3 regions of the Bacillus luti genome follow, and region 3 is predicted to be linked to each of the others. Evidence: predicted binding sites of a transcription regulator. Region 3 holds the regulator's gene; each other region holds the start of a gene.
The links. Region 3 encodes LexA, which represses DNA repair genes until DNA is damaged. Its sites were predicted from a motif close to CGAACATATGTTCG; they were not measured.

Region 1 (6,430 bases), 500 kb from region 3:
GAAGGGCAACATTTAGTATATACGGCGATGCAATATGAAGATGGACCAATCGCATTACGTTATGCGCGTGGTAATGGACTTGGTGTTCATATGGATGAAGAATTAAAGGCGATTCCAATCGGTTCATGGGAAACGTTAAAAGAAGGTACACAAGCGGCTATTTTAACGTTTGGTACGACAATACCAATGGCAATGGAAGCAGCTGAGCGTCTTGAAAAAGCTGGAGTTTCAGTGAAAGTAGTGAACGCTCGCTTTATTAAACCGATGGATGAAGCATATTTACATGATCTCTTAGGAAAAAATATACCGATTTTAACGATTGAAGAAGCTTGTTTAATCGGTGGTTTTGGAACAGGAGTAGTTGAATTTGCATCTGAGAATGGGTACCATAGTACATTAATTGAACGAATGGGTATTCCGGATCGTTTCATAGAGCATGGTAGTGTAACAAAATTATTAGAAGAAATTGGTTTAACGACAGAAGCAGTTGTAGACCGTATTCATACAATGATTCCATCAAAACAAAAAAGGGCGTAACAAATGAGTGCAAAAAAAGAAAGAGTAGACGTACTATTAGTAGAGCGAGGACTTATAGAAACACGTGAGAAAGCAAAACGCGCCATTATGGCAGGTCTTGTATATGCAAATGAGATGAGACTTGATAAGCCAGGAGAGAAAATCCCACAAGATACAGAAATTACGGTGAAGGGACAAGTTATGCCGTACGTAAGCCGTGGTGGTTATAAACTTGAAAAGGCATTAGAGACATTCCATCTTGATTTACAAGATAAAGTTATGATAGATATTGGTTCATCAACTGGTGGCTTTACGGATTGTGCGCTTCAAAATGGAGCGAAATTATCTTATGCATTAGATGTAGGATACAATCAACTTGCGTGGAAATTACGTCAAGATGAGCGTGTTGTCGTAATGGAACGAACAAACTTCCGTTACGTAACACCAGCAGATTTAGAACGTGGTTTACCGCAATTTGCTAGTATCGATGTTTCATTTATATCATTAAAGCTTATATTGCCAGTTTTAAAAACAATGCTAATGCCTAATGGGGACGTAGCAGCGTTAATTAAACCGCAGTTTGAAGCTGGAAGAGAGCAAGTTGGGAAAAAAGGTATCGTTCGCGATAGAAAAGTACATGAAGCTGTCGTAGAAATGATTGTCGATTTTGCTTTAAAAGAAGGATACAATGTAGAAGGTTTAACATTCTCACCAATTACGGGCGGGGATGGTAATATTGAATTTTTAATCCATCTGAAATGGCATGGTGAACGTGAGAATGGCGAAAATCATTCTCCAGTTTCTGTTGAGCAAGTTGTTACAGAAGCGCATGACGTTCTAAAACAAAAAGGAAAAGGGGAATAACATATGTTGTTCCTCTTTTTGTTGTAATTGTATAATGATTGTAAAAACAATTGTGTACAAGTAACGAATTATACGTTAACATAAATAAGTGAAGTATACCAATGTTTAAACTATGGTAAGAGATAGTGTGAGGTGCAAATGTATGAATAAAGGTCAGCGCCATATTAAAATCAGGGAAATTATTGCGAACAAAGAAATTGAAACACAAGATGAATTAGTTGATATTTTACGTAATGAGGGATTTAATGTAACGCAAGCGACAGTATCGCGCGATATTAAAGAGCTGCACTTAGTGAAAGTGCCATTACATGATGGTCGCTATAAATATAGCTTGCCAGCAGATCAACGATTTAACCCGTTGCAAAAATTAAAACGAAATCTAGTGGATTCATTTGTAAAATTAGACACGGCAGGACATATGCTTGTGCTAAAAACATTGCCTGGTAACGCTCATTCACTTGGGGCACTTATTGATCATTTAGAGTGGGATGAGATCATCGGAACCATCTGTGGTGATGATACTTGCTTAATTATTTGCCGTACACCTGAAGACACAGGTGTTGTCTCTGATCGTTTCTTAAATATGCTGTAACAAAAAAATCTTGTTTACTTTCCTCTATAAAGTGGAAAGTAAACAGGATATTTTTATGGATTAAAAATATGTATTTTCAATTGCAATATAATATTTTGTTCGAATAAAGTAAGAAAATAGGTGGATTGACCCGTAAAACAAATGTTTGGTACAATGGAGCGGGTTAGAAAAGTAATATATACATAAAACATATAGTATGACTATTTGAATAAAGAACTGAGAAAAGCCCTAATAGGGGATTAGTTTATAACGAGGTGAATGGGGCATTGTTATCGGAATTATCGATTAGAAACTTTGCTATTATTGAGGCATTAAATATTTCTTTTCAAAAAGGTTTAACGGTTTTAAGTGGTGAAACAGGGGCCGGGAAATCGATTATTATTGATGCGATTAGTTTGCTTGTAGGTGGCCGTGGTTCAGCAGAATTTGTTCGATACGGAACAGAAAAAGCTGAGATAGAAGGGCTATTTTATGTTGAAGATGATAAGCATCCATGTATTGCAAAGGCAGAAGAATTGGATATAGAAATAGAAGATGGCATGATTATTTTGAAGCGAGACATCGCTGCAAACGGAAAGAGTGTATGTCGTGTAAATGGAAAACTGGTTACACTTAGTATATTAAAAGAAATTGGGAAAACGCTTGTTGATATTCATGGACAGCATGAAACACAAGATTTAATGAATGAAGAGCGTCACCTATTTATGCTCGATCATTTTGATGGAGAGCGTATTGTTAAACAATTAGGTATATATCAAAACGTATACGCTGACTACGAGAAATTAAAAAAACAGTTGAAATCGTTAAGTGAAAATGAACAACAAATGGCACATCGCTTAGATTTAATTCAATTCCAACATGAAGAAATTCGTAAGGCGGATTTAAAGATGGATGAAGAAAATGAATTAATTGAGGAACGATTGCAAATTTCTAATTTTGAAAAGATTTATAAAGCGTTAGGTGATGCATATCGTTCGTTAAGTGCTGACGGACAAGGATTAGATAATGTAAGAAGCGCAATGGGACAAATGGAGAGTATCACACATTTAGATGAAGTGTATCAGGAAAATCATGATTCAATTGCAAATAGCTATTATTTATTAGAAGAAGTGGCGTATCAACTTAGAGAAAAGCTCGATATGATGGAATATGATCCGAATCGTCTAGATGAAATTGAGACACGTTTAAATGAAATTCGTATGTTAAAGAGAAAATATGGAAATACTGTAGAAGAGATTTTAGCGTATGCTGATAAAATTGAACAAGAAATTTTTACAATTGAAAATAAAGATGTTCATATTGAAACGACGAAGAAACAGTTAAAGGAATTAGAAAGTGTTATTCTGCAAGAAGCAACGTTATTAAGTACTATGCGTCATGAGCTTGCAGAGCATCTTACAAATGCCATTCATCAGGAATTAAAAGAATTATATATGGAAAAAACGAAATTTGAAGTGAGAATCATGAAGAGAGAAGGAAATGCAGAAGAACCTCTTGTGGAAGGTACACCAGTAAGACTGACGGCGGATGGTTATGATCATGTGGAATTTTATATTTCAACGAACCCAGGTGAACCGCTAAAACCACTTTCAAAGGTCGCTTCCGGCGGGGAGTTATCTCGTATTATTTTAGCTTTAAAAAGTATTTTTTCTAAGCATCAAGGTGTTGCGTCTGTTATTTTTGATGAAGTGGATACAGGTGTGAGTGGTCGAGTTGCACAGGCTATTGCGGAGAAGATTTATCGTGTATCAGTAAACTCGCAAGTACTTTGTATTACGCACTTACCTCAAGTAGCTTCAATGGCGGATTCACATTTATTTATTCGAAAACAGGTAGCGAATGATCGGACAATTACATCAGTTACTGTTTTAACTATGGAGGATAAAGTAACAGAAATAGCTCGAATGATTTCTGGTGTGGAAATTACGGATTTAACGACAGAACATGCGAAAGAGTTACTTACGCAAGCGCATCATTTTAAACAGACAGCAGAGGCTATCCAGTAATGGATAGCTTTTTTTCTCAAATGACGATTTCTTAATTCTTCCGGTTATAAATAAAGCATTGCAAGGAGAGATTAAAAAGTGAAGCCAAGAGGCTGAATGTGGGGTAGGAGCGAGGAGAGTGAACAAATTGAAATTAGAAAGATTTCGCAAAATAATAGGTCTTTGTCTCCTTGTTTCTTTAGTTTTTATTGGATGTTTTAAACCGCTTCGAACGTTTATTTCATCACCGAAACAACTTGTTATTTTTGAAGGGCAACAATCAGAAATAGCTTCATTACCCGTTTTTCAAGCTTCATCTACAGATCGTCATGTATTTACAGTGAGTTCGAACGAACAAAAACAAGGACTTATGGTAAATTCTCATCAAAATGGTGAAGCAGATATGGTGTTTCAGCTTGCTGGTTTTCCAGTGAAAAAAGTAAATGTAAAAGTGCTGAAAGATTTTAAAGTTATTCCAGGTGGACAATCGATTGGTGTGAAATTAAACACAAAAGGTGTACTTGTTGTAGGCCATCATTTAATTCAAACTGAAAAAGGTAAAATATCTCCTGGTGAAACAGCAGGCGTGCAAATTGGAGATATGATTACTGAAATTAATGGTAAAACAATTGAAAGAATGAGTGATGTAGCACCATTTGTTCATAGTAGTGGTGAAACAGGTGAGCCGCTTAATCTTGTTTTGTTACGAGATGGAAAATACATTCGCACTAAGTTAACACCACAAAAAGATAGTGGTGAATCGTCTTATCGTATTGGCTTATATATTCGAGATTCGGCAGCTGGAATCGGAACGATGACATTTGTTCATCCAGATTCTATGAAATACGGGGCGCTTGGTCATGTTATTTCTGATAATGACACAAAAAAACCGATTCAAGTTGAAGATGGGCAAATTATGCGTTCAACAGTTACATCAATTGAAAGAGGAAGTCATGGGAATCCAGGAGAGAAATTAGCGAGGTTCTCACCAGATCGTGAAGTGATTGGTAATATTACAATAAATAGTCCATTTGGAATTTTTGGGAAATTAAATACAAATATGACAAATGGTATAATGGATAAAGCAATGCCTATTGCATTATCAAATCAAGTAAAAGAGGGACCAGCAAAGATTTTAACAGTTATTGATCAAGATAAAGTAGAATCGTTTGATATTGAAGTTGTTAGTACAGTGCCGCAAAAATTTCCAGCTACAAAAGGTATGGTTATCAAAGTAACAGATAAACGTTTATTAGCGAAAACGGGTGGTATTGTACAAGGAATGAGTGGAAGCCCAATCGTACAAAACGGGAAAGTAATTGGTGCTGTTACGCATGTATTTGTAAACGATCCAACGTCAGGATACGGTGTTCATATTGAATGGATGTTACATGAGGCTGGAATTAATATTTATGATCAAGAAAAAAAAGCGAGCTAATTTATTAATTAGCTCGCTTTTTCTGTTTAAAAATTCGTTGAAATTTTGTAAAAGCTCCGCAAGAGGTGTTTTTTGTTGTAAAATAAAAGGAAAGGGTTGAACGTTTCGTTGTATTTCTATGATGGAATGTGTTGTGAAAGGGAAAAAATGAACGATAAACATATTTTTTTGTGATTTTATCGGAAAGTAACAAACTTTAAAAGGGAATTTTCACACAATTGTCGAACAATTCATGTAGCCTAGAAGGATACACATGTCGGAGAATCGATTCGGTAAGGGAGGAAAAGCTGTGGAGAAAATTAAAGTATGTCTTGTGGATGATAATAAAGAATTAGTATCAATGCTAGAGAGTTATGTTGCTGCTCAAGATGATATGGAAGTAATCGGAACTGCTTATAATGGACAAGAGTGTTTAAACTTATTGAAAGACAGGCAGCCAGATGTACTCGTATTAGACATTATTATGCCACATCTAGATGGTTTAGCTGTATTAGAAAAAATGCGCCATATTGAAAGGCTAAGACAGCCTAGCGTAATTATGTTAACAGCATTTGGACAAGAAGATGTGACGAAAAAAGCAGTTGATTTAGGTGCTTCATATTTCATATTAAAACCATTTGATATGGAGAATTTAACAAGTCATATTCGTCAAGTGAGTGGTAAGGTAAACGCTACCATTAAACGTCCATTGCCATCTTTCCGATCAGCGACAACAGTAGATGGAAAACCGAAAAACTTAGATGCGAGTATTACGAGTATCATTCATGAAATTGGTGTACCTGCTCATATTAAAGGGTATATGTATTTACGAGAAGCGATCTCTATGGTATACAATGACATCGAATTATTAGGATCTATTACGAAAGTATTATATCCAGATATCGCAAAAAAGTATAATACAACAGCAAGTCGTGTTGAACGAGCAATCCGTCACGCAATAGAGGTAGCTTGGAGCCGTGGGAATATAGATTCTATTTCGTCCTTATTCGGTTATACAGTATCCATGTCAAAAGCAAAACCTACGAATTCTGAATT
Region 2 (6,430 bases), 110 kb from region 3:
TGGTTTCCAAGTGTAACCGCTTGTGCCCCGCATTCTAAAAAGTTTCGATATATTTTTTCCGTAATTCCACGTCCACCTGCTGCATTTTCTCCATTAATAATGGTTACTGTAGGTGTATATTTCTTCTTTAATGCCGGTACGTATTGTTGAATCATACCTCTACCAGGAGATCCTACTACATCCCCAACAAATAATATTCTCATATGTCTTACCCTTCCTATGTACTACATTTTTTATTACTATAGCTTCAAGTGATTCCCTTACAATATATGTATGATAAGTTTGTTTCACTTGTATGCTAATTTCCTTTATTTTAACCAATTCCAACACAAAAAAATAAAGTGGTGTTTCACCACTTTATTTTGCGTATTCCACTGCACGTGTTTCACGAATAACAGTTACTTTAATATGTCCTGGGTAATCCAGTTCATTTTCAATACGTTTTCGAATATCACGAGCTAAACGATGAGCTTCTAAATCATCAATTGTATCTGGTTTTACCAGAATACGAACTTCTCGTCCTGCTTGAATTGCGAAAGATTTTTCTACGCCTTCATAAGACTCTGAAATCTCTTCTAACTTTTCAAGACGACGAATATAGTTCTCAAGTGTTTCACTACGAGCGCCAGGTCTTGCAGCTGATAATGCATCCGCTGCTGCAACTAAAACTGCAATGATAGAAGTTGGTTCTGTGTCCCCATGGTGAGATGCAATACTGTTTATAACTACAGGATGCTCTTTATACTTCGTTGCGAGTTCGACACCAATTTCAACGTGGCTACCTTCTACTTCATGATCAATCGCTTTACCGATATCATGTAATAGACCAGCACGTCTTGCTAGTTTTTCATCCTCACCAAGCTCTGCCGCCATAAGTCCAGTTAAATATGCAACTTCCATAGAGTGTTTTAAGACGTTTTGTCCGTAACTTGTACGGTACTTTAAACGACCTAAAATCTTAATTAAATCTGGATGTAAACCGTGAACACCCACTTCAAACGTTGTTTGCTCTCCGACTTCGCGAATATACTCGTCCACTTCACGTCTTGATTTTTCGACCATTTCTTCAATACGTGCTGGGTGAATACGTCCGTCCTGTACTAGTTTATCAAGAGCGATACGAGCTGTTTCACGACGAATTGGATCGAATCCAGAAAGGATAACCGCTTCTGGTGTATCATCGATAATTAGGTCAATACCTGTTAACGTCTCTAACGTACGAATATTTCGACCTTCACGTCCGATAATACGTCCCTTCATTTCGTCATTTGGAAGATTTACAACCGAAACGGTTGTTTCAGCAACATGATCAGCTGCACATCTTTGCATTGCAAGAGATAAGATTTCTTTTGCTTTCTTATCCGCTTCTTCTTTCGCACGAACTTCACTTTCTTTTACCATTACGGCAATTTCATGAGAAACTTCACTTTCTACTTTACCAAGAATAATTGCTTTCGCTTGTTCGCGTGTCAGATTGGAAATGCGCTCTAATTCTGTTTGTTGCTTTTGAACTAACTCTCCCACTTTGCTTTCCAACTCTTCAATCTGTTGTTGTCTCGCTACAAGAGAATCCTCTTTCTTTTCTAACTGTAGCTCGCGTTTATCGAGCGTTTCGTCTTTACGATCAAGGTTCTCTTCTTTTTGCATTAAACGATTTTCTTGTTTTTGTAATTCGCTTCTACGGTCACGAATTTCTAATTCAGCTTCTGTACGAAGTGTATGAATTTCATCCTTTGCTTCTAAAAGCGCTTCTTTCTTAAGTGCTTCAGCCTCACGATTCGCTTCGTCTATAATACGTTTCGCTTCATTAGCTGCACCATTAATCTTCGCTTCAGCAATAGACTTTCGAACAAAAAAGCCAACAACTGCACCGACTGTTGCAAGCAAAATGGAGATGAGTATCCAAACTGTAGTACTACTCATGATTTCACCTCCCCTTGCTATGAATGAAAAAAGACTGTCGGCATGTACATTGAATACCAACATACAGCAAAGACCGTCGCCCCACTTTTTTAAGGGACTTTCTTCATTTCACAATTAAAATGTCATATTATTATTTCGGCAAGATTTAAGTCTTACTCCGAATATTACTTCTCTTCTTGAGAAGAGTGTTTCGTATATAAGAAAAAATATACATTCTCATTGTATCTATCGCAATTTTCATTGTCAAGCGTTGTCTACTTTTACTTTCTTTACCTTCAGCCCTAATTCATATATGAATTTAAAAAGCAGACAGCATATTATCCTGGAAAACCTTAGTAAATTCCAGTTTATTCATATAAAACATGCATATATTCCTCTTTATACATAGCCTTTTAAGCAGATTAAATATTTTCTCTCCAACGATATACAACGCTTTCATAATAATTAAAAATAAAAGACACGGGACCGTGTCTTTTATTTTTTAATCTTGAAGATTTGAATCTTCCGCGTCTTCCACACCAGAGTCTTCACCAATTCCGTGATGATCACGAACAAAGAAGGCAATTTCCTCTCTTAAATCCGTATTCTCTTTTAAGAATTGCTTCGAATTTTCACGACCTTGCCCTAAACGCTCTTCATTATAAGAGTACCAAGCACCACTCTTTTGAACGATATCAAGTTCAGAAGCCATATCTAAGATTTCACCTTCTCTTGAAATACCTTCTCCGTACATAATATCAACTTCAGCAACACGGAATGGTGGTGCTACTTTATTCTTAACTACTTTTACTTTCGTTTTATTACCAACGATGTCGTTACCTTGCTTTAATTGCTCCGCACGACGTACTTCAAGACGAACTGTTGAATAGAATTTCAACGCACGACCACCTGGAGTTGTTTCTGGGTTCCCAAACATAACCCCAACTTTTTCACGAATTTGGTTAATAAAGATTGCGATTGTTTTTGATTTATTAATTGCACCTGAAAGTTTACGAAGTGCTTGAGACATTAAACGAGCTTGTAAACCTACGTGTGAGTCACCCATGTCTCCTTCAATCTCAGCTTTCGGTACAAGAGCTGCTACAGAGTCAATTACAATAATATCAACCGCACCACTTCGTACAAGTGCTTCTGCGATTTCTAAACCTTGCTCCCCTGTATCAGGTTGTGATAATAGTAATTCATCTATGTTAACGCCTAATTTTTGTGCATATACAGGATCCATCGCATGCTCCGCATCAATGAACGCTGCTTGTCCACCTTGACGCTGTACTTCAGCGATTGCGTGTAATGAAACTGTTGTTTTACCTGAACTTTCAGGTCCGTAAATTTCAATAATACGGCCACGTGGGTATCCGCCTACCCCTAGTGCCACATCAAGTGCTAAAGAACCACTTGAAATTGTAGAAACTCTACGCTCCGCTTGTTCTCCTAATTTCATAATTGAACCTTTACCGAATTGCTTCTCTATTTGTTTTAACGCCATATCTAATGCCGCTTGACGATCACTCATTCAAAATTCCTCCTTAACTGAATTGCTAATCTTATTATACCTATTTTCAATTCAATTTGCCAACAAAAATCGAACATTTATTCGATTTTTTTATTTTCCATTAAATAAAACTGCATTTAACCATTAAAAAAAAAGCTAAAAGAGATTTATATCTCTTCTAGCTTTTTATACAAATGATAAAATCCATATTTTGCTGAGCGTTCCCTAATTTGTTGACGACTTCCGCTTAAATTAAGAGAAAAGACTACAGTTTGTTCATCCTTAATCGCCAATCCAACAAATACTGTTCCCGGCTCTTTATGTTCTGAAGTATCTGGTCCTGCTACCCCAGTGAAACTAATTCCGATATCCGCTTTTAATAATTCTTTAACATTTTCAGCAAGATAACGAGCACATTCTTTACTAACTGCACCATCCGTATGCAATATTTCTTCAGGCACATGCAAAACATGCTGCTTCACATCATTATGATAACAAATGACACCGCCTTTAAATACGGAAGATACACCCGAAATTTCTGTTACTTGATTTCCGAAAAGACCACCTGTTAAACTTTCCGCACAAGCTAAAGTTAATTCTTTTTTCTTCAATAACTCTATTGCCTTATAATGGAGAAATTCTTGGTCATATCCGTAGAAAAATTCTCCTACTCTTTCTAAAATCAAATCTTCTATACGCTGAATGAGTTTCTCCGCTTCCTCAGCATTTTGATGCTTTGCAGTTAAACGTAATGTCACTTCTCCATCATTTGCGAGTGGGGCGATTGTCGGGTTCGTTTGTCCATCAATTAAATCTTGAACTTTCACCTCTAATTGAGATTCCCCAATCCCGAAGAAGCGAAGCACACGAGAATAAATGTTTTCTCCCGTTGTAAAGTTACGTAAAAAAGGCTCTACATAACTTACATACATCGGCTTCATTTCTTTCGGTGGTCCTGGTAACAAAATATAAACTTTTCCGTTCTTATTTAACCCCATACCAGGCGCCATACCGTGATCATTGGCAAATACAGTTGCTCCATTCAAAACAAGTGCCTGCTTTTTATTATTTTCAGTGAACTCACGACCTGTACGCTTAAAATAATCGCTTATTGATGCTAATGCCTTTTCATCATATACAAGCTCTTCTCCTAAGCTAGACGCAATTGTTTCCTTCGTCAAATCATCTTTTGTCGGGCCTAATCCACCTGTAAAAATAAGCATGTCCGCACGTTCTTCCGCAACTTCAATCGCCTGCTGTAATCGTTTGTTATTATCCCCAACTACAGTATGGTAGTACACGTTAATTCCGATTGAAGCTAACTTTTCAGATAAAAACTGGGCATTTGTATTTGCAATTTGTCCAAGTAATAATTCAGTTCCAACCGCAATAATCTCAGCATTCATCCCAATTCCCCCATAAACTTCTATTTTGAGTTTACAAAAGCAGCTCTATTTTTCCAGAAATAATCCCATCCTGAAATAACAGTAAAGAATAATGCAATCCATATAAAAATATCAGCAACGGGAATATGGATTAAATTTAAAGGTACATCGTGTAATAAATATGCTGCAATCGCGATAATTTGAGTCCAAGTCTTAATTTTCCCTAGCTGATTTGCTGCAACTACTTCTCCTGTTCCAGCAAGTACAAGGCGTAAACCTGTTACTGCAAACTCACGGCTTATAATTACAATAACAATCCAAGCAGGTACATATTGCATCTCTACTAACGTAATAAGTGCCGCTGAAACAAGTAATTTATCCGCTAACGGGTCAAGAAATTTCCCTAAATTCGTTACAAGATTATACTTTCTTGCGTAATGTCCATCGATCCAATCTGTAGCTGAAGCAACAATAAAGATAAGTGCTCCTACTAAATGTTGAATTGGTAAATCAACATTACCAATTGTGTATGAACCCCAATTAAAAGGCGCTAACATAATTACCATAAAAATTGGAATTAAGAAGATTCTAGATATTGTAATTTTATTTGGTAAATTCACAGCTATTCCTCCATCATATCAAAAACATTTGTTCATTGAAAAAAGTCATCGAAGCGATGACTGTTATTGTGCAGGTTGCTCTATCCCTAGATTTTTAATCAAGAATTTTTGGTGATAATTCTCTTCTGGATTCAATGGGAATGTAACGACTTGGCCATTCAATTTAAATTCAACATTCGGTGCACTTCCTATATTAAGGTTTACCTCTTTCGCTGTTGATAAATCATATTTTTGGGTCTGGCCCGCCTGTATAATACCGCTAAAGATATCATTTCCTGCCTCATTTTTAATACCTACATAACTTGCATCTTTTGTTATAATTTCCAGCTCTAACGTTTTATTATTATGAATTTCCAAAGTAGATACATTACCACTTGTTCCAACTACTTTCACTTCTTGTTGTCCCGTTGGTTGCGTTGGTTGTTCCTCTTTCTTTGGCTCTTCTTTTTTCGGTTCTTCTTTCTTTGGTTCTTCCGCTTTCGCTTCTTCTTTCTTCGTATCTAACGGAGAGTTTTCCGCTTTTTTAACTTCAATTTTCTCACTTTGAGCACTTGGAACTTTCTCATCATTTTTTCCAGTTAACGCTTGAAACACAAACCAAATTACCACTCCACATGCGATTACTAACAGCGCAACTAAGATTTTCGGCATATGATCTGCAATTGGCCATGATGAAGATTTTTGCATTGTTTCTTGTGTTTTTTGTCCAGTTGATACTTGTGGGACTTCACGCTTTTCAGATTGTGGTATCGTACTCTGATATTCTACAAGCAGTTCCTCTCCATTTAATCCAACAGCATCTGCATATTGTTTAATGAATGCACGCGCATAAAAAGCTCCCGGCAATACATCATAATTGCCTTCTTCAATCGCTACTAAATGACGTTTTTGAATTTTTGTAATCTCATGCAGCTGATCGATAGACAAGCCTTTCGCTTCTCTTGCTTCTTTCAGCTTTTGTCCTAATTCTGTCACTACTAACACCTCAATATTTCTTTAAAAGTCGAACA
Region 3 (6,430 bases):
TCATCAAACATATTGAAGAGAATATAAAAATTGCTATTTTAGGAGTAACAACACATTACATCCCAAACTGGGAACAACCCCTTCATATTCAAGACTTACATTTTGAAGATGCACTGGAAACTACAAAAAAATGGGTTGCTTACATCCACGAACACGAAAAACCAGATTTACTAGTCGTAGCCTATCACGGAGGATTTGAACGTGATTTACAGACCGGAGTACCAACTGAAGTGTTAACAGGCGAGAACCAAGGATATGCAATATGTCATGAAATTGAAGGTATAGATATTTTATTAACAGGACACCAACACCGAGAAATTTCTCGCACAATGGCTAACGGTGTAACAATTTTACAGACTGGATGTAATGGGCAATCAGTTGGAAAAATAACCGTAACCTTCGAAAGAATGGAACAGAAGTGGATTAAAAAAGAAAGTTATTCAGAGTTGTTGACGGTGCAAGGAATTGAGGCAGATCCAGATGTTCTTTCCTTAGCATCTGATTATGAAGAGAATACACAAAAATGGCTTGATCAACCTATCGGAATCATTCATGGGGACATGCAAATTTCAGATGTTATGCAAACTCGTTTGCAAGATCATCCATTTATTGAATTTATAAATAAAATACAAATGGATATAGCTAACGTTTCCATTTCTTGTACAAGCTTATTCCATAATACATCTCCAGGTTTCCCGAAATATGTAACAATGCGTGACATCGTTTCTAATTATATTTATCCAAATACATTAAAAGTAATTAGAATAACTGGAGCGGATATAAAAGATGCCCTTGAACTCTCTGCTTCTTATTTCACATTAAATGTAGATGGAACCATCATCGTAAATCCTACCTACATAGAACCAAAGCCGCAACACTATAATTACGATATGTGGGAAGGAATTTCGTACGTATTAAACATTTCCAAACCAATTGGCGAGAGAGTAGAATCTTTACAGTATAAAGGCGCTCCTCTAAATATGACGGAAGAATATGACGTCGTTATGAATAATTATCGCGCAAGTGGCGGAGGGAACTTTTTTATGTTTCAAAATAAGCCAGTAATAAAAGACATACCAACAGATATGTCTGAACTTATCGCTAACTATATATTGAAACATAAAAGGATAGAAGCAACGCAAAATAATAACTGGAAAGTTATTAAATAACGAAATTAACAATAAAAAAGATGGGCAGCTACGCCCATCTTTTAGTTTAATTTTGCATTATCTTGCTTTTTTAAAGCTTTTAATTTCGTCGGTGTAACATCTGTACCTTCTTCGTTAACAACTTTAATCCCTTTAAGTTCGTTTAACATATTTTGACGAAATCCTTTTAAATATTGTTCACGTAGCGATTGACGCTCACGTTGTTCTTCTTCAGTTAAACCTTCAGCTTTTGCTTTTTTCGCTAAGAAGTTAATGCGTTCAACGAGTTCGTGATTAATCATCTCGAATCCCCCTTCTAATCAAAACTGATTATTATCATACAATAGTTACTCTTCTTTATCAAGCAATTGCTTTGTATACTCTACATATCTACGATGTACAGTCGCTTTTGAAACATTATGACCAAATCCACGAAGCGTTGCCGCAATTTCTTCGAAAGTAAGTTCACTTTTGCGTAAGCGTACAATTTCTTCAATTGGCACCTCTTTTTTCTCTCGGCCTACGCTTAAATTACGATTTTTTAAATTATTTTCTGGACGATAGCCCTTTTCTACTGCGCGTTGCATGCCACGTTTAATTTTCAAGTTATGAATCTTTCTTTGATACTCTTCAACAATCCCAATTATATCTAACACCATCGAATCAGAATCCGAAAGCTGTAATTCACCATTATGAGTATGTGTATACACTTTGATTCCCTCTTTATGTAAACAGTGCATTAATGCAATTTTCGCATTCCCCCTACCGAGGCGCGTTTCATCTTGTATAAGTAGCACATCAATTTGTTCGTCTCGAATTGTATCCAACACTTCTAATATACCGTCACGTTCAATTGTATAACCACTAGCCTGCTCTTCAATTACTTTTATAACATTCATTTGATAGCGCTCAGCTAAATGCAATAATTCATCTTTTTGACGTAATAATGATGTTTCCTGTGCTTCTTTTGTTGTACTCACACGTGCATAAATAATTGCATTCATTATGAACCCTCTTCCTCACTATTATTTCCCTTCAGTGTAACATAAATTCGCCTTTTGTTCGAACTTATGTTTGTAGAATGTTTTTTCACATGTTATACTAATTAATAAGAAAAATGAAAGAAAACGAGGTGTTAGAAAACATGGAAAAGTTAACGAAACGCCAGCAAGACATTCTCGACTTTATTAAGCTAAAAGTACAAGAAAAAGGATATCCACCTTCCGTACGTGAAATCGGTCAAGCAGTCGGCCTCGCTTCTAGTTCTACAGTGCACGGACATTTATCACGACTAGAAGAAAAAGGATATATTCGACGCGATCCAACAAAACCACGAGCAATTGAAATTTTAGGTGACGATCGAATGGATGCAGAAACACAATCTGTTATTCAAGTTCCTATCATCGGAAAAGTTACTGCTGGATTACCAATTACGGCAGTTGAGAGTGTAGAAGATCACTTCCCACTTCCAGCTAGCATTGTTGCTGGAGCAGATCAAGTGTTCATGTTACGTATTTCTGGAGATAGTATGATTGACGCTGGTATATTTGATGGTGATTTAGTTGTTGTTCGCCAACAACAGTCTGCATACAACGGTGAAATTGTAGTAGCTTTAACAGAAGACAACGAAGCAACGGTTAAACGCTTTTATAAAGAAAAAGACCACTTCCGTCTACAGCCGGAAAACTCTTCATTAGAGCCTATCATTTTAAAACAAGTATCAGTTATCGGAAAAGTAATTGGTGTATATCGTGATTTACATTAAAAAATAATAAAAAGAAGATAATCACCTTATTTATATAGGTGACTATCTTCTTTTTATATTTTGATAGAATCTAATTCCAAAACGCACATATTATCTATCCTGCATTAACGCACTTCTATAGTCACATCTCCAGCAGCGGTTTTACCATTAATCTTTTTACTGCCATTACCAATCGTTACGTTTTGATTTTCTTCATTAAAAATTGTTACATCTCCGGCAGCGCTTTGCCCACTTATAATTGCATCTTGTGGTTTTTCCAATAAAGTAATCTCTACATCTCCAGCAGTTGAACTTGCCTCTACATCATATTTAGGATCATGATCCATAATATACACTTCCCCACTAGCCGTTTTCGCCGTTACTTTCCCTATTACCTTTTTAAAACTCAGCTCACCAGCTTTCGTGGATCCTTCCACACTCTTAGCTGTGACATGTTTCAAATCTACTTCTCCAGCAAATGTCTCGACACTTACACGGTCACTTTTCACATCACTGATTTCTATTTGTCCAGCGGATGATTTTACTTTTATTTCTTCATAAAAACGTTCAGGTACAAATAGAGTCAATGTAGGTGTTTGAAATCCGAAGTTGTAAAATGAAAAATCAAACGAATCGCCCTTTTCCCTTCCCCCTATAATTTTTAATGCGTCACCCTCTTCAGCAATACGAATCTCCTGTTTCCGCAAATCCCCTGTTTGCTTCACATAAAAAGAGGAATCCGGAGATTTTTGGATAACAATATCTCCAGCATCTAAATCAACTTCTACGTTTTTTAACGCTTCGTTTTTAATAACCTCTTCCTTATTTCCTTTCTCTACATTTGCTACTGCTTTTTTATACGTTTGCGAAATCCCTATTACTCCAACAACGATACAAGCGATAGCTACGAACAATATTTTTTTCATCATCTACTCCCCTTTTATCATTTTGAAGTTCCACATTACGTATCGTACGCATAATCTCTTAAACCACTTCGTACTATAATAAGCGATAATACATAACAACAAACCTACTCCAACAAATGTTATACTAACGAAAAGATCCAACCATATAAAAGTGCTCATAAATACTTTTATAATAACGAAAAATGGCGTCACTACACTCGCAATACCACCGACCCAAAAGGAAAATATAAAAGCAACAATTGCAATTAATGGTCCTAAAACAATAATAAAATTAAACAAACTAAGTCCAATCGCTGCCATAACAGCTCTTGTCACATTTGAAGTTGAAGGATCTTTTTTCATCTCATCAAATCGATACATTGCAAGTAAATCTTTTGCAATTGTTTTCGGAGAACCTAACCCTTTTATTATTTCCGATTCAGTTTTCCCTTCTTCTATTCCAAATTGAAAATGCTCTTCATAATCAAACAAAATATCCTGCCGTTCTTCTTCTGGTAGTTTTCTAAGCTGATTCGATAATTCCCTGAGAAACTGTTCTTTATTCATCCCAATTCACCCCTTCAATAATTTCTTGTACACCTCTCGCAAAATCTCGCCACTCTGTTACCAATAACTTAAGTTGCATCTCCCCTTGCTCCGTTAACTGATAATATTTACGAGGCGGTCCCTCGGTAGACTCTTTTAAATACGTTTGAAAATATCCCTCTTTCGTTAAACGACGCAATAATGGATACACAGACCCTTCCGATATTAAAAATTTATTTGAGATTTGCTGAACAAGTTCATAGCCATAACTATCTTTACGTTTCACAAGTGCCAAAACACATAGTTCTAACACACCTTTTTTAAATTGAACGTTCAATTGCAGTCCTCCTTTCTCGCCACAGTACTGTTCAATAAACAGTAGCTTATTTATCCATAATATACCACTTGGTACTGTTTATTGCAAGGTACTCATTTATGTTTATTCCCTAAATGTAGAAACCGCACAAATAAAAGCCCGAATACGGTCATAATATAGCTGAGCATTATTTGGGCTTTTATTCGATTTGAACTATATGAATACAAAACTCCCCCACTCTTTCTCCTCTATGAACCAACTTCCATTTGTGACCCTAATAAATTTCGAAATACACCTTTTCTCTCTTTAGCCAATTGATTAAATTCACCTTTTTGGACAATTTCACCTTTTCCTAAGACAATAACTTGATCGGCATTGCGTATAGTAGATAAACGATGTGCAATAACAACAATAGTCATTGTTCCTTTCAATCGTTCTATGGCTGATTGGATCTTTACTTCATTTTCAGTATCTAATGCACTCGTAGCTTCATCTAATACTAAAATGGATGGCTGTCTTAAAATTGCCCGTGCTAGTACAAGCCGTTGGCGTTCACCGCCCGAAAGTCTTACCCCCCGATCTCCAATCAGTGTGTCAAGCCCATTTGGAAGCGTTCGTACAAATTCAGCAGCAGCTGCAAACTCTAATGCATCCCAAATTTGTTCTTCACTTGCATTCGGTTCAATCATTAATAAATTTTCTCTAATGCTTGCATTAAATAAGAACGGATCTTGTGGTACATAGCTAATAGCCCGCCTTAAGGACAATAAATTATCAGTTGTAAGAGGAGTACCATCTATTAACACTTGACCTTTTTCTGGCTGGATCAAGCCCATTAAAACATCAATTAATGTACTCTTCCCAGCACCAGAATGCCCCACAATAGCCGTCATACTATTTATTGGAATTTGCACATTAATATTTTGAAGTGCGTATAAAGATTCTTGCTTATTATAACGAAAGTAAACATCCTTACACTCAATACCTTGCTCTATACAAATCGGCGTTATATGTTTTTGCTGATGTATATCCTGCATTTCAATTGCTTCCTTACATTCCTCTTGTAATTCCCATAATGACTTAAAAGCGGGAATACTTGCAGCCAGTTGTTCTAAATTCGATTGAATTGCCGTAAAGCGTGGCCATAGTCTGGAAAAAATGAGAATGATTAATAGCAATTGGGTTGGTTCGGATTTAAATAATTTAATAGCTATAAAAATAAGTATTGCAATTAATACAGACGATGTAATCTTATAAAAAAGCTGAGAATGATTTTTCAACCTTATGAATTCAAGCTGTTCTTTCTCTATTTTCTCACACCAATCATCTAACCATATATACCTAGCATCTTCTAACATATTACTCTTAATATCTTTCACACCGTTAAAATGATCGGTTATCCCTCTAATATATCCCCTTGCTATCTCAGATGTTTTATTCCCTAATTCCCTTGACTTTTTTATAAATCCCCTTGAAAAATATGCTAATACGATTCCCGCAAATAACACAAAAATAGTTATTTTCACGTTTAACCATATTGCAATTCCTATTTGTATAAATGTAAAAACAAGCGAAGTTATTATCTGAAAAAATATATTCGTTCCATTTGTAACTCTTCCTAGTTCTTCCGTTAAAGTAGAAATCAAATCCGTTTTTCTCTTTTTTACAAAAAAAGTCCAATTAGCTTTTAATAAAGACGCATATGTCTCTAGCCTTATATTATTTATAAACCCCATTAAAATTTTCATATTTTTAAGCATTATTTTTTGCT

Region 1: recN (DNA repair protein RecN) is a predicted target of LexA. The motif match lies at 2,107-2,120, and genes of this name have one in related genera.
Region 2: recA (recombinase RecA) is a predicted target of LexA. The motif match lies at 3,507-3,520, and genes of this name have one in related genera.

The regions. Positions count from the first base shown of each region.
Region 1 covers NZ_CP040336.1:1,183,186-1,189,615, forward strand. Annotated here, with positions in the region: gene dxs (1-deoxy-D-xylulose-5-phosphate synthase) at 1-537, shown strand, start outside; gene EUC40_RS06180 (TlyA family RNA methyltransferase) at 541-1,380, shown strand; gene argR (arginine repressor ArgR) at 1,523-1,972, shown strand; gene recN (DNA repair protein RecN) at 2,239-3,978, shown strand; gene spoIVB (SpoIVB peptidase) at 4,097-5,395, shown strand; gene spo0A (sporulation transcription factor Spo0A) at 5,685-6,430, shown strand, end outside.
Region 2 covers NZ_CP040336.1:1,565,147-1,571,576, reverse strand. Annotated here, with positions in the region: gene EUC40_RS08180 (TIGR00282 family metallophosphoesterase) at 1-203, opposite strand, end outside; gene rny (ribonuclease Y) at 358-1,923, opposite strand; gene recA (recombinase RecA) at 2,405-3,436, opposite strand; gene cinA (competence/damage-inducible protein CinA) at 3,583-4,821, opposite strand; gene pgsA (CDP-diacylglycerol--glycerol-3-phosphate 3-phosphatidyltransferase) at 4,842-5,420, opposite strand; gene EUC40_RS08155 (helix-turn-helix domain-containing protein) at 5,484-6,395, opposite strand; gene EUC40_RS08150 (DUF3388 domain-containing protein) at 6,417-6,430, opposite strand, start outside.
Region 3 covers NZ_CP040336.1:1,679,588-1,686,017, reverse strand. Annotated here, with positions in the region: gene EUC40_RS08700 (bifunctional metallophosphatase/5'-nucleotidase) at 1-1,169, shown strand, start outside; gene EUC40_RS08695 (DUF896 domain-containing protein) at 1,211-1,450, opposite strand; gene EUC40_RS08690 (YneB family resolvase-like protein) at 1,496-2,152, opposite strand; gene lexA (transcriptional repressor LexA) at 2,293-2,913, shown strand; gene EUC40_RS08680 (DUF4097 family beta strand repeat-containing protein) at 3,018-3,818, opposite strand; gene EUC40_RS08675 (DUF1700 domain-containing protein) at 3,822-4,364, opposite strand; gene EUC40_RS08670 (PadR family transcriptional regulator) at 4,357-4,680, opposite strand; gene EUC40_RS08665 (ABC transporter ATP-binding protein) at 4,908-6,430, opposite strand, start outside.